Regions from separate parts of the Thioalkalivibrio sulfidiphilus HL-EbGr7 genome, predicted to be linked through region 2. Evidence: predicted binding sites of a transcription regulator. Region 2 holds the regulator's gene; each other region holds the start of a gene.
What was found. The regulator sigma-54, encoded in region 2, starts transcription at its own class of promoters, with help from an activator protein. The targets are predictions, from matches to a motif close to TGGCANGNTNCNTGCTT.
Positions count from the first base shown of each region.

Region 1: TGR7_RS15595 (TorF family putative porin) is a predicted target of sigma-54. The motif match lies at 1,906-1,922, and genes of this name have one in related genera.
Region 3: glnK (P-II family nitrogen regulator) is a predicted target of sigma-54. The motif match lies at 2,568-2,584, and genes of this name have one in related genera.

Region 1 covers NC_011901.1:3,254,661-3,258,818, forward strand. Annotated here, with positions in the region: gene ureE (urease accessory protein UreE) at 1-203, shown strand, start outside; gene TGR7_RS15585 (urease accessory protein UreF) at 260-1,021, shown strand; gene ureG (urease accessory protein UreG) at 1,165-1,773, shown strand; gene TGR7_RS15595 (TorF family putative porin) at 2,028-2,654, shown strand; gene TGR7_RS15600 (FmdB family zinc ribbon protein) at 3,015-3,368, opposite strand; gene fmdA (formamidase) at 3,435-4,158, opposite strand, start outside.
Region 2 covers NC_011901.1:780,887-785,044, forward strand. Annotated here, with positions in the region: gene TGR7_RS03580 (PTS sugar transporter subunit IIA) at 1-432, opposite strand, end outside; gene hpf (ribosome hibernation-promoting factor, HPF/YfiA family) at 442-765, opposite strand; gene TGR7_RS03590 (RNA polymerase factor sigma-54) at 806-2,332, opposite strand; gene lptB (LPS export ABC transporter ATP-binding protein) at 2,525-3,250, opposite strand; gene lptA (lipopolysaccharide transport periplasmic protein LptA) at 3,247-3,789, opposite strand; gene lptC (LPS export ABC transporter periplasmic protein LptC) at 3,761-4,158, opposite strand, start outside.
Region 3 covers NC_011901.1:3,268,339-3,272,496, reverse strand. Annotated here, with positions in the region: gene TGR7_RS15665 (ABC transporter permease) at 1-110, opposite strand, end outside; gene TGR7_RS15660 (ABC transporter ATP-binding protein) at 107-730, opposite strand; gene TGR7_RS15655 (ammonium transporter) at 887-2,131, opposite strand; gene glnK (P-II family nitrogen regulator) at 2,171-2,509, opposite strand; gene TGR7_RS15645 (nitric oxide reductase activation protein NorD) at 2,784-4,158, opposite strand, start outside.

The DNA of each region.
Region 1 (4,158 bases), 990 kb from region 2:
ACCGCCACGTGGTCCTGCAGATCGACGCCGACGGCCTGCGCTACCTGCACGACCACGTGCTGGACGACATGGTGCGCGGCCTGGGCCTCACCGTGGGCTTCACCCACGCCCCCTTCGAGCCCGAGGCCGGCGCCTATGCCGGCGGCCACGCCCACGGCCATGGCGGACATGGCCATCATCACGCACACGGCCATGAGCACTGATTGTTTAGCCACAGAGGACACAGAGGTCACTGAGTTTAAAACCTCAAGGCAGACCCATGGCTGTTTCACCCGATGATCTTTTCTCTGTGACCTCCGTGTCCTCTGTGGCTAAACCGCCTTTCACCCCGTCAGCAGAGACGACCCCGGATACCGGCCTCGCGCGGCGGCGGCTCTGGCAGCTGATCGCGCCCACCCTGCCCGTGGGCGCCTACAGCTATTCCACGGGGCTGGAGTACGCCGTGGAGGCGGGCTGGGTGAACAGCGAGGCGGCCGCCGCCGACTGGATCGGCGCGCAGCTGCACCACGTGCACGCCCACGTGGACCTGCCCGCCCTGCTGCGCCTGCACGATTGCTGGATGAAGAACGACGCCGCCGGCCTGGACCGCTGGAGCACCTGGCTCATGGCCTGCCGGGAGACCTCGGAGCTGCGTGCCGAGGACGGCAACCAGGGCCGTGCCCTGGCACGCCTGCTCACGGACCTGGGTGTCGAGCCGGCGCAGACCTGGGTGCAGCGCAGGGACGCCACCTGGGCGACCCTGTTCGCCCTGGCCTGCGCCCACTGGCAGGTCCCCGTCAACGACATGCTGGAGGGCTACCTGTGGGCCTGGTGCGAGAACCAGGTGGCCGCTGCCGTGAAGCTCATCCCCCTGGGCCAGACCCAGGGTCAACGGCTGCTGATGCAATTGGCCGAACACATCGGTCCGGTGGTGGCGCGGGCCAGGGCGCTGCCGGACGAGGACCTGGGCGGCGGCCTGCCCGGCGTGATGCTCGCCTCCGCCCTGCACGAGACCCAGTACAGCCGCTTGTTTCGCAGCTGAAACCCGGTGGCCGTCCGTAGGTCGGGCTTCAGCCCGACGATGCGGCGTCCCGAGAAACATCGCTGTCGGGCTGAAGCCCGACCTACTTGGGCAGGCGCATGCCTTCTCGATCCACTGCTTTTCGAACAGGAGATATTCAACCCATGAACCAGACCCTGCGTGTCGGCATCGGCGGCCCGGTGGGCTCGGGCAAGACGGCCCTGGTGGAGGCCTTGTGCCGGGAGATGAGCCCCCGCTACAACCTGGCCGTGGTCACCAACGACATCTATACCCGCGAGGACGCCGAATTCCTCATCCGCGCCAAGGTGCTGGACGAGGACCGCATCATCGGGGTAGAGACCGGCGGCTGCCCCCACACCGCCATCCGCGAAGACGCCTCCATGAATCTCGCGGCGGTGGACGAGCTGGGCCGGCGCTTCCCGGGCCTGGACCTGGTGTTCGTGGAAAGCGGCGGTGACAACCTCTCCGCCACCTTCAGCCCGGAGCTCTCCGATCTCACCATCTACGTCATCGACGTCTGCGCCGGCGACAAGATCCCCCGCAAGGGCGGCCCCGGGATCACCCGCTCGGACCTGCTGGTGATCAACAAGATCGATCTGGCCGACGGCGTGGGCGCCTCGCTGGAGGTCATGGAGCGGGACAGCAGGCGCATGCGCGGCGAGCGGCCCTTCGTGTTCACCAACCTGCGCACCCGGCAGGGCCTGGACCAGGTGGTGCGCTTCATCGAAACCCAGGGGCTGCTGCAGCCCTGAAGCCCTTATTGCACCAGATCAGTGCAAACCATCCACATCCACGCCCCAAAACGAACTACAAGTGTTGCGTCCACGCCATGGAAAGCGTGTTTTTTTGCCCAAATGTTGCGCTTTTCTGACGCCTCCATTAGTTGGCACTGAATATGCATCTACCGTTACGTGGGCCAACCAGCCCCTGTTTCGAACCGGCGGGTCACGAGCTTCGGCTCTGGTTTCGCAAGGGTCATCAACCTAAGTACTTGAGGGAAACTCGCATGAAAATGAAGCACAAGGTTCTTTCCACCGCCGTCGCGTCCGCCCTGGCCCTTGGCGCCCTGGCCCCGGCCGCCCATGCTACCGAAGTCTCCGCGGAGATCGGCGCCGCCAGCATGTACTACTGGCGTGGTTTTGACCTGGGCGGCGGCGCTGCTGTCTGGGGTGACCTGAGCGTGAGCGCCAGCGGCTTCTACGCCGGCATCTGGACCTCCTCCGGTGACGAGGCTCTGGGCACCGAGTACGACCTCTACGTGGGTTACGGCACCGAGATCGGCGACTTCGGCATCGACGTCAGCTACGCCACCTACGTGTACCCCGAAGTTGAAATCTCCCCCGGCGACGTGGCCGAACTGATCCTGGGCCTGAGCTATGGCCCCGCCTTCCTGAGCTACCACTACGGCCTGGAAGACCTGGAAGACTACTGGTACGCCATGGTCGGCGTGAACGTGGGTGACTTCACCCTGGCCTACGGCCAGCACGAGTTCGAGTACTCCCACGTGGACGTCAGCTACAACTACAACGACAACCTGAGCTTCACCCTGGGTCTGGTCGTGGATGACGTGGATGGCGAGTTCAACAACGATCCCAAGTTTGTGGTGAGCTTCAGCCTGCCCATCGAGTTCTGATGACACAGGCACAAGCCTGACTCTCCCAGGAGTCGACCAGGGGACAAGCTTAGGCTTGTCCCCTTTTTTGTGCCTGTCGCTCTCAACGCATAGCCAAAAGCCTAAAAACGATTCTCTCGCAGAGGCGCAGGGGCGCGGAGAAAATTTTCCTATCCGTTCCCCGTGCCCCCGTGGCTCCGTGAGAGAGCTGCTTTTGAGCAGGCCTGCTCAAGACATGTCCTCTCACGGAGCCACAGAGCCACGGGGAATGCAGGTCAATGATTTCCCCCGCGTCCCTGCGTCTCCGCGAGAGAACCGCCTTTCAAAACAAAAGCGCCCCATCAGGGGCGCCTTCATCAGATCAATGGAATACGGAAACGATCAGTGCCCCAGCATCCAGGGCCTGGCGGTCTTCTTGGTCTGTTTGCGCAGCGCCGGCTTGGCCTCCGGATCGACGGGCTTGGCCTTGTCCTGGCTCTTGCTGCTGCCGCAGGTGTGGGCACCGGTGCAGCCGCAGGAGGAACGTCGCGCGACGGCGGGTGAATGCCGGCTCTTCTCGTTGCGCTCCCAGCGCATGCGGTTGGAGGGGTCCATGATGGCCAGGCGCGGCGCGCTGATGATGCGCGGTGCGGTCTCACCGCATTCCGGGCAGTCGTGATCCAGGGCCGACTCGGCCATGGGGCGCATCACCGAGAACTCTCCGCACTGGTCACAGTGATAATCGTAGATGGGCATGGCGGCTCTTCTCTCCTGTATAAGACGGGATGGCCGGCCGGAGACCGGCCATCCGTCGATGCTTCATCAGCTGGTGCGCGAGGTATCGATACCCGAGGGGATCTCGATGGCCGGGCCCGCATCCGTGGGATGGATGTCGAACTCGAACACCTCGGTGGGCAGCCACAGGGTGGCGCAGACGTTGGGGATGTCCACGATACCGCTGATATGTCCCTCCACCGGCGCCGTGCCCAGAATGGCGTAGGCCTGCTCACCGGAGTAGCCGAAGTTCTTCAGGTAGTCGATGGCGGCCAGACAGGCGCGACGATAGGCAATGTGCGCATCCAGGTAGTGCTGCTTGCCGTCCTCGTCCACGGAGATGCCTTCGAAGATCAGGTAGTCCTTGAACTGGGGATCGATCTTGCTGGGCTGGAAGATCGGGCTGCTGATGTTGTACTTCTTCATGCCGCCCTTGATGAGGTTGACACGCAGCTCGATGAAGCCCGCCATCTCGATGGCGCCGCAGAAGGTGATCTCGCCGTCGCCCTGGGAGAAGTGCAGGTCGCCCATGGACAGGCCGGCCTCCTTCACATACACGGGGAAGTACACCCGGGAACCGCGGGACAGGTTCTTGATGTCGCAGTTGCCGCCGTGTTCGCGGGGCGGCACGGTACGGGCCGCTTCACGGGCGGCGGCCTTGGCCTCCTCGCCCTTCATGCTGCCCATCAGGGCGGTCTCTTCGTAGGGCAGGGTCGCCAGGGGCGGCACACGATTCGGATCGGTGTCCACCAGGGCCTTTTCCCGGTCGTTC
Region 2 (4,158 bases):
GTCGAGCAGGGTCTCGCCGTCATCGGCCGAGCGCAGGCTCGCCAGGGTGGAGGGGTCTGCGAACATGCGCGCCAGGGTGGCCAGGATCTCCAGGTGCTCGTCGGTGGACTCCTGGGGCACCAGCAGCGCGAACAGCAGGTCCACGGGCTCCCGGTCGGGAGCGTCGTAGTCCACGCCCCGCTCCAGCTTGATGAGTGCGGCCACGGCGTTTTTCACTCCCGCCACGCGACCGTGGGGGATGGCCACTCCATGGCCCAGACCGGTGCTGCCCAGACGTTCACGGGAGATCAGACTTTCGAAGATCTCGCCGCTGCTCAGATCCGGCTGGCTGGTTGAGAGCATCTCGCTCAGGGTTTCCAGCACGCGCTTCTTGCTGCTGATTTCCCCGGTACGGGAGACCCGTTCCGGCGCGAGGAGTTGACCGATATTCATGGGATGAGCTTACTCGCTGTGGTTGCGGTGTGAGCCTTCTGCGCGGTGGTGATCCTTGAGCTTTTCCTTGTGCTTGACCACCTGGCGGTCGAGCTTGTCCACCAGGGCGTCGATGGCGGCATACATGTCCTGATCGGTTGCGTCGGCGAACAGGTTGTTGCCGCTCACCAGCATGGTGGCCTCTGCCTTCTGCTGCAGCTTCTCTACGGTAAGGATCACGTGCACGTCGATGACATTGTCGAAGTGCCGCTCCAGGCGATCGAACTTTTCGTTCACATAGTCGCGCAGGGCAGGGGTGAGATCCACGTGGTGGCCGGTGAGATTGATTTGCATGGAAGACTCCTTTCGTTAAGTGAATATGTTCAGTGGACGTTCAGATGAGCCGCTTGCGCTCGTTGGAAGGTGGTATGGACATGGCCTCACGGTACTTGGCCACGGTGCGCCGCGCCACATGGATGCCCCGGTCCACCAGGATCGAGGCGATCTTGCTGTCACTCATGGGCTTGCCCTGGGGCTCCTCGGCGATGAGCTTCTTGATCATGGCGCGGATCGCCGTGGCGGAGCACTCGCCACCGTCGGCGGTGCCCACGTGGCTTGAAAAGAAATATTTGAATTCGAAAATGCCCCGGGGGGTGTGCATGAATTTCTGCGTGGTCACCCGGGAGATGGTGGACTCATGCATGTCCAGTTGCTCGGCAATATCGCGCAGCACCAGGGGTTTCATGGCCTCTTCGCCCTGTTCCAGGAAGGCGCGCTGCTGTTCGACGATGGCGATGGCCACCCGCAGCAGGGTCTCGTTGCGGCTTTGCAGGCTCTTGATGAACCAGCGTGCCTCCTGCAGCTGGTTGCGCATGTAGACATTATCCTGGCTGGTGTCGGCGCGGCGCACGAAACTGGCGTAGAGCGGATTGACCCGCAGCCGCGGTGCGATGTCCGGGTTCAGCTCCACCTGCCAGCGACCTTCATGCTTGCGCACGAACACATCGGGGACGATGTACTCGGGGTTGATGTTGCTCACCAGGCTGCCAGGGCGTGGATTGAGCCCCTGGATCAGGCCGATGATCTCCTGCAGGTCTGCCTCGCTGACATGCAGGCTGCGCAGCAACTGCTTGTAGTCCCGGGCGCCCAGGCAATCCAGGTGGGAGCGCACCAGCTCCCGGGCCTTGTCCAGCCAGGGGGTGTCGGCGGGCATCTGCTGGAGCTGGATGAGCAGGCATTCGGACAGATCCCGCGCGCCACTGCCCACCGGGTCGAGCTGCTGCACCAGGTGCAGTACCGCCTCGATCTCCTCCAGGGGCAGGTCGATCTCCAGGTCGTTGGACAGGCTGGCCTGGATGGCCTCCAGGGATTCGCTGAGATAGCCGTCCTCGTTGATGGCGTCCACCAGGGTCATGGCGATGACCCGGTCCTCCGGGCTCATGGGGGTGAGATTGAGCTGCCACATGAGATGTTCATGGAGGGACTCGCCGGCGCCACTCTGGTTCTCGAACATGTCCCGGCCGTCGTATTCCGGCATACCGCCGGTGGCGCCCGGCGGGGCTACGTCGTAGATCTCATCCCAGTTGCTGTCCACGGGCAGTTCGTCGGGGATGTCCTCGCCGCGGGCGCGGTCGTCGGCATCTTCCGGGGTGTTGGTGGTTTCGTTGCGATTGTTCTCGGCCTGATTGGTGACCGAGTCGTTGCCGGTCCCCAGGTCCACGGCATCCGCCTCGGCGGATTCACCCTCCCCCTCTGCCTCACCGGCCTCCAGGGCCTCCAGCATCGGATTGGTCTCCAGGGTTTCCTGGATCTGGGTCTGGAGTTCCAGCGTGGAGAGCTGCAACAGGCGGATGGCCTGCTGCAGCTGGGGCGTCATGGTGAGGCTCTGGCCGAGACGCAGCTGGACGGAAGGTTTAAGCATGATTCAGTGTTTGAATGTGGCTGGCAGCCGAAAGGGCGCAGATTCTAAAGCATCCGGCGTGTGTGTGGCAGGTCCGGGCCCGATGGCGGCCCTTGCTGGCGGGAGCGTTGTCATGGCCCGGCGGTTCATAGGCCGATTATAGGGTAGGCCGGGTTAAATTTGGCACGGGATGTGCGAGATGATGTCCCAGGCTTACAGTCGGAAATGCTCGCCGAGATACACCTTGCGCACCATTTCGTCGGCCAGCAGGTGATCGGGCGGGCCTTCGCTGATGATACGCCCTTCGCTGAGGATATAGGCGCGGTCGCAGATGCCCAGGGTCTCGCGCACGTTGTGATCGGTGATGAGTACGCCGATGCCCCGGTCCTTGAGGTGGGTGATGATGCGCTGGATCTCGATCACTGAAATGGGATCCACGCCGGCGAAGGGTTCATCCAGCAGGATGAAGGCCGGCTCCGTGGCCAGTGCCCGTGCGATCTCCACCCGGCGCCGCTCACCACCGGACAGGCTGATGCCCAGATTGTCGCGGATATGGGTGATCTGCAGTTCTTCCAGGAGGGATTCCAGGTGTTGCTGGCGCTCGGTGGCCGAGAGGTCTCTGCGGGTCTCCAGCACGGCGAGGATGTTGTCTGCGGCGGAGAGCTTGCGGAATACCGAGGCTTCCTGGGGCAGGTAGCCCACGCCCATGCGTGCCCGGGCGTGCATGGGAAAGGCGGTGATGTCCCGTTCGTTGAGCAGGATCTGGCCCTCGTCGGCGGGCACCAGGCCGACGATCATGTAGAAACAGGTGGTCTTGCCGGCGCCGTTGGGCCCCAGCAGGCCCACCACCTCGCCGCTGTCCACATGGACCGAGACGCCGTTGACCGGGGTGCGGCCGCGGTAGCGCTTGATCAGGTCCTGGGCGCTCAGACGACTCACTGGCTCGAACCGCTGCCGCCGCCACGGGTGTTTTCGGCCGGGGTCAGGATGACCTCCACGCGACCGCTGTCGCCGGAGGCTGCGTCCAGTGTCTCCCGGTCCATGTCATAGACAATCCGTGCGCCACGAAACTCGTCCTGTGCCTGCCAGATGCGGGCATCGCGGGTCAGCACCATGCGACGTTCAGCGGCCAGGTATTCCATGTGCCGCGCCTCGGCGCGCACCTCGCGGCCGTCCTCGGTGAGGGTGCGCAGCCTGGCCAGGTTGCCTTCGGCCTCCATGCGCTGCAGCACACGGCTCGGTGAGTGCACGGTGAGCGTGTCCGCGTGGATCACCAGGTCCCCCTGGGTGACTTCCACGTTGCCCCGGTAGACGCTGACGCCTCGCTGGTCGTCCAGTTCGGCGCTGTCGGACTGGATGCGGATGGGCAGATCCCGTTCAGAGGCCGAGGCCAGGGCCGTGATCAGGGCGAGCATCAGGCCTGCGAACAGGGTGGCGACCAGCGGGCGTTTAAGGGAAATACGTGGCATCTGCATCATGCAGCAACTCCAGGATGCTGGTTTGTAGATCGGCGCGCAGGCCGGTGCCGTCCACCTGATACTGGGGGCTGCGCACCTGCACCGGGGCCTCGGATTCGGCCCGCTGGGGCTCGGGCCAGACGGTCACGTCCCGGGTGTGAATGTCCACGGTGGCGTGGGCGGGGCCTTCGGGGCGGGACATGTGCACGGCCCCGTACAAACGCACCTCTTCACCATCAGGAGAAACCCAGGCCTGCTCCGCGTTCAGGGTCCAGTCGGGGGCGTCGGGCTGGTTCATCACCATGACCGGTGTCTCCACCAGGCTGGATCCGTCCAGCTGATACTGCTCCATGCGTTCACCGCGAATGCTGTGACGGGGCAGGCCGTCGG
Region 3 (4,158 bases), 980 kb from region 2:
AGCAGGCTGCGGGACAGGCCCATGCCGATGCGCGCGGTCAGCGCGGCCAGCGCCACCACCAGGGCAGCGGCGAGGGACAGGTCCCAGGGCGAGAGGGCGATCACGTTCATGGCGTATCTTCCCGCATGCGGCCCGCCTCCATGACCAGGGAGCGCCCGCCCAGACGCTGGCGCTGGATCGGGTCGTGGCTGACCCACAGGGCGCAGGCACCGTGGTCGGAGACGTACTCGCGCACCATGCGCTCCACCTTGCGGCTGTTGGCGGGGTCTAGATTGGCGGTGGGTTCGTCCAGCAGCAGCACCCGGGGCCGGTTCTCCAGCAGTCGGATCAGCGCCAGGCGCTGGCGCTCGCCGCTGGAGAGCCGCTCCACCTCCCAGTTGCGCACCTCCGGCTCGAAGCCCAGGGCCTTGAGCCGGCTGTCGTCGCAGTCCGTGCTGAAATGCAGGCCCACTCGTTCCTCCCACCACAGGGGTTCGGCCGCCAGGTAGGCCACCTGGCGGCGCCAGTCGGTGGGCGCGATGCGGGCGCGCTCGATGCCGTCCAGGATCACCTCGCCTTCATTGGGATCGAGATCGGCCAGGGCGCGCAGCAGCAGGGTCTTGCCGGCGCCGGATTCGCCGGAGAGCCGGCAGATCTCGCCGGCCAGCAAGCGGAAGTCCACCGGGCCCACGTGGGCGGTGCGCAGGCCGCGGACCTCGAGCACGGTCTGGGAAGCGGGCAGGTTGTCCAAGTTCGGTCTCGTTGATTGCCAGTGCGCGCATCATACCGCACACGGGGCAGTTTTCTTTTTCTCTTGTACTCAAGCCCTGTTCGCCTGCGCAAAAAAAAACGGGCGCCGAAGCGCCCGTCAAGGTTAACCAACTTGTGTGAGAGTTGGCCGGGGGAGTTACTTGTTGGTGAACTCCGGGTAGGCCTCGAGGCCGCACTCGGACTGGTCCACACCCTCGTATTCCTCTTCCGCGCTGATGCGGATACCCATCAGGGCCTTGAGGATGCCCCAGACGATCAGGCTGGCGATGAAGACGAAGGCGAAGATGGCCACGATACCGATCAGCTGGGTCACGAAGCTGGCATCCGGGTTGGACAGCAGCACCGCGAACACGCCCCAGATACCGGCCGTGCCGTGCACGGAGATGGCACCGACGGGGTCGTCGATCTTCAGCTTGTCCAGACCGATGATGGAGAACACCACGATCACGCCACCGATGGCGCCGATGATGGTGGCCAGCAGCGGGCTGGGCATCAGGGGCTCGGCGGTGATGGAGACCAGGCCGGCCAGGGCGCCGTTCAGGCCCATGGTCAGATCGGTCTTGCCGTACATCAGGCGGGTGGTGATCAGGGCGGCCATCACGCCACCGGCAGCGGCCAGGTTGGTGTTGGTGAACACCTGGGCCACGGCGTTGGCGGACTCGATGTCGGAGACCTTGAGCTCGGAACCGCCGTTGAAGCCGAACCAGCCCATCCACAGGATGAAGGTACCCAGGGTGGCCAGCGGCAGGTTGGAGCCAGGGATGGCGTTCACCTCGCCGTTGGGGCCGTACTTGCCCTTACGAGCGCCGAGCAGCAGCACGCCGGCCAGGGCCGCGACCGCACCGGTCATGTGCACGATGCCGGAACCGGCGTAGTCGGAGTAGCCGATCTCGGACAGCCAGCCGCCGCCCCAGCTCCAGAAGCCCTGCATCGGGTAGATGATGCCGGTCATGAACACCGCGAAGGCCAGGAAGGCCCACAGCTTCATGCGCTCGGCCACGGCGCCGGAGACGATGGACATGGCGGTGGCCACGAACACCACCTGGAAGAAGAAGTCGGACATGTTGGAGTAGTAGATATCACCACCACTGCCCATCACGTCTTCCACGGAGTTGTCACCACCGATGAAGAAGCTCAGACCGGGGATGACGGAGTTGAGGCCATCGCCGTACATGATGTTGTAACCGATGAACATGTACATGATGCAGGCCAGGGAATACAGGGAGATGTTCTTGATCAGGATCTCCACCGTGCTCTTGGTGCGGACCAGGCCGGCCTCCAGCATGGAGAAACCTGCGGCCATCCACATGACCAGCGCGCCGGATACCAGGAAGTAGAAGGTATCCAGTGCGTAGGCGACTTCAATGACTTGACTTTCCACTTGTGCGTCCTCCGCTAACGGTTGTCAGCTTGGTGTTATTTACAGAGCGTCGGTGCCGGACTCGCCGGTACGGATGCGGATGGCCTGTTCCAGCGGGAAGACGAAGATCTTGCCGTCACCGATCTTGCCGGTGTTGGCCGACTTGGTGATGGCCTCGATGACCTGGTCCACCATGCCGTCGTCCACGGCCACTTCGAGCTTCACCTTGGGCAGGAAATCCACCACGTACTCGGCGCCCCGATACAGTTCCGTATGACCCTTCTGCCGGCCGAAGCCCTTGACCTCCGTGACGGTGATGCCCTGAACCCCAATCTCGGAGAGGGACTCACGCACATCGTCGAGCTTGAACGGCTTGATGATTGCAGTGACTAGTTTCATTGCGTTTGCTCCTGAGCGTTGCTCAACCAACGGGGTTGTTCCCCCTCGGGGTGTGACAAAGCAAGGGGTGTGCCACCGGTCACAAAAGCCCTGAAAGCCCGTTCGGACGGGCTTTGCGCGGGCTGCCAGTGTCCGGGCCGGCAGGTTTTCGGGCAGCGCATGCACCATGTTGGTGCCTGTGACCCAAGGTGGGGCGCGTGCTTGGGGCATCCGGCAGTTGAACGAGGCGGTCCGGGGCGTGGCATGCCCCGGGATCGCGCACGATGCGACTGATTCAGGCCTGCCGCACCAGGGACAGGTAGAGTTCCGGCAGCCTGCGCGGCAGCTGGGAGAGCGTCCTCACCCCCGAGACGTGATGCGCGCCGAAGATCCAGGCCGCCCGGGCATCGTCCCGGGGCTCCAGGTTCAGGCAATGCACCGCCAGCCCGCGGGCACGCTGGTCGCGCACCGCCTCGCGGGCATCGTGGGTGAGGTGCTCGGGGTCGTGCACGTCGATGTCCGAGGGTTCGCCATCGGAGATGACCAGCAGCAGGGGGTGTTCGGCGCCCAGCCCCGCGAGCCGGTCGCCGGCATGGCGCAGGGCCGCGCCGAGGCGTGTGGATCCGGCCACCTGCAGCGCAGCCAGGCGCCCCCGGGACAGGGCATCGTGGGGCCGGTCGAAATCCTTGAAGCGCCGATAGTTCACCCGGTGGCGCGTATCGGACTGGAAGCCGTGGATGGCGAAGCGGTGACCCGCCAGGTGCAGGGTCTCGGCCAGCAGCAGGGCCGCGTCCCGGGCCAGTTCAAACAAGGGCGTTCCGGCGGTGGTGACGGGGCGGGCCAGGGACACGGACAGGTCCAGCAGCACCAGCACCGTGGGACCATGTCCCTCGCCGTTGACGCGGCGGTGGTAGACGCGGGGGTCGGGCTCGTCGCCCATGCGGCGACGGATCACGGCGCGCACCACGGCGTCCAGGTCCAGTTCGTCGCCGTCCTGCTGGGCGCGGGCGATGTGCCAGGCCCGCAGTCGCCAGGTATCGATCTGGCGTCGCAGCTGTCGCAGGGTCTGGCGATGCCTGGCCAGCAGTGCCTTGGCGGGCAGGCTATGGGGGTAGGGGGCATCGTTGACCCGGCACCAGTCCGCCCGGTAGCGCGCCATGCGGTGGTGCCATTCCGGATAAAGGGTCTCGACACCGGATTCCTGATGCTCGCTCTGATCGCGGCGAAAGCGCAGCGCCGCAGGCGCGCCGGACTGCCTTAGGCGCAGGCCCTGGTCCTCGCCCGTGGGGGCATCGGCATCCGCCAGTCGCAGCTGGATGCCCCGGTCTGCCTCTTCGAGCCGCGCCCCCCCGCGGGTGTCCGTGTCGACGCCCGCCGGCTGATTCGCATCGGGCGCCTCCAGTTCCTTGCTGCTGTCAAACAGGTGGCGGTTGTCATCCCGGTAAGGCGCCACCCTGGGCCATTCGCGGCTGTGGGCAGAGAGGCGCATCTGGCCCAGGTCGTTGGCGAGCGCCAGGCCCAGGTCACGGGAGATGCCGGGGTCGCGCCAGCGGGGCTGCAGGTCGAGAAAACAGGCAACCGCCTTCTGTACCAGCGGGTGGCTGTCCTGGATCTCGCTGTGCACACCGCTCACGGCCCACAGCAGGGCACGGGACATGCGCACCATGAGA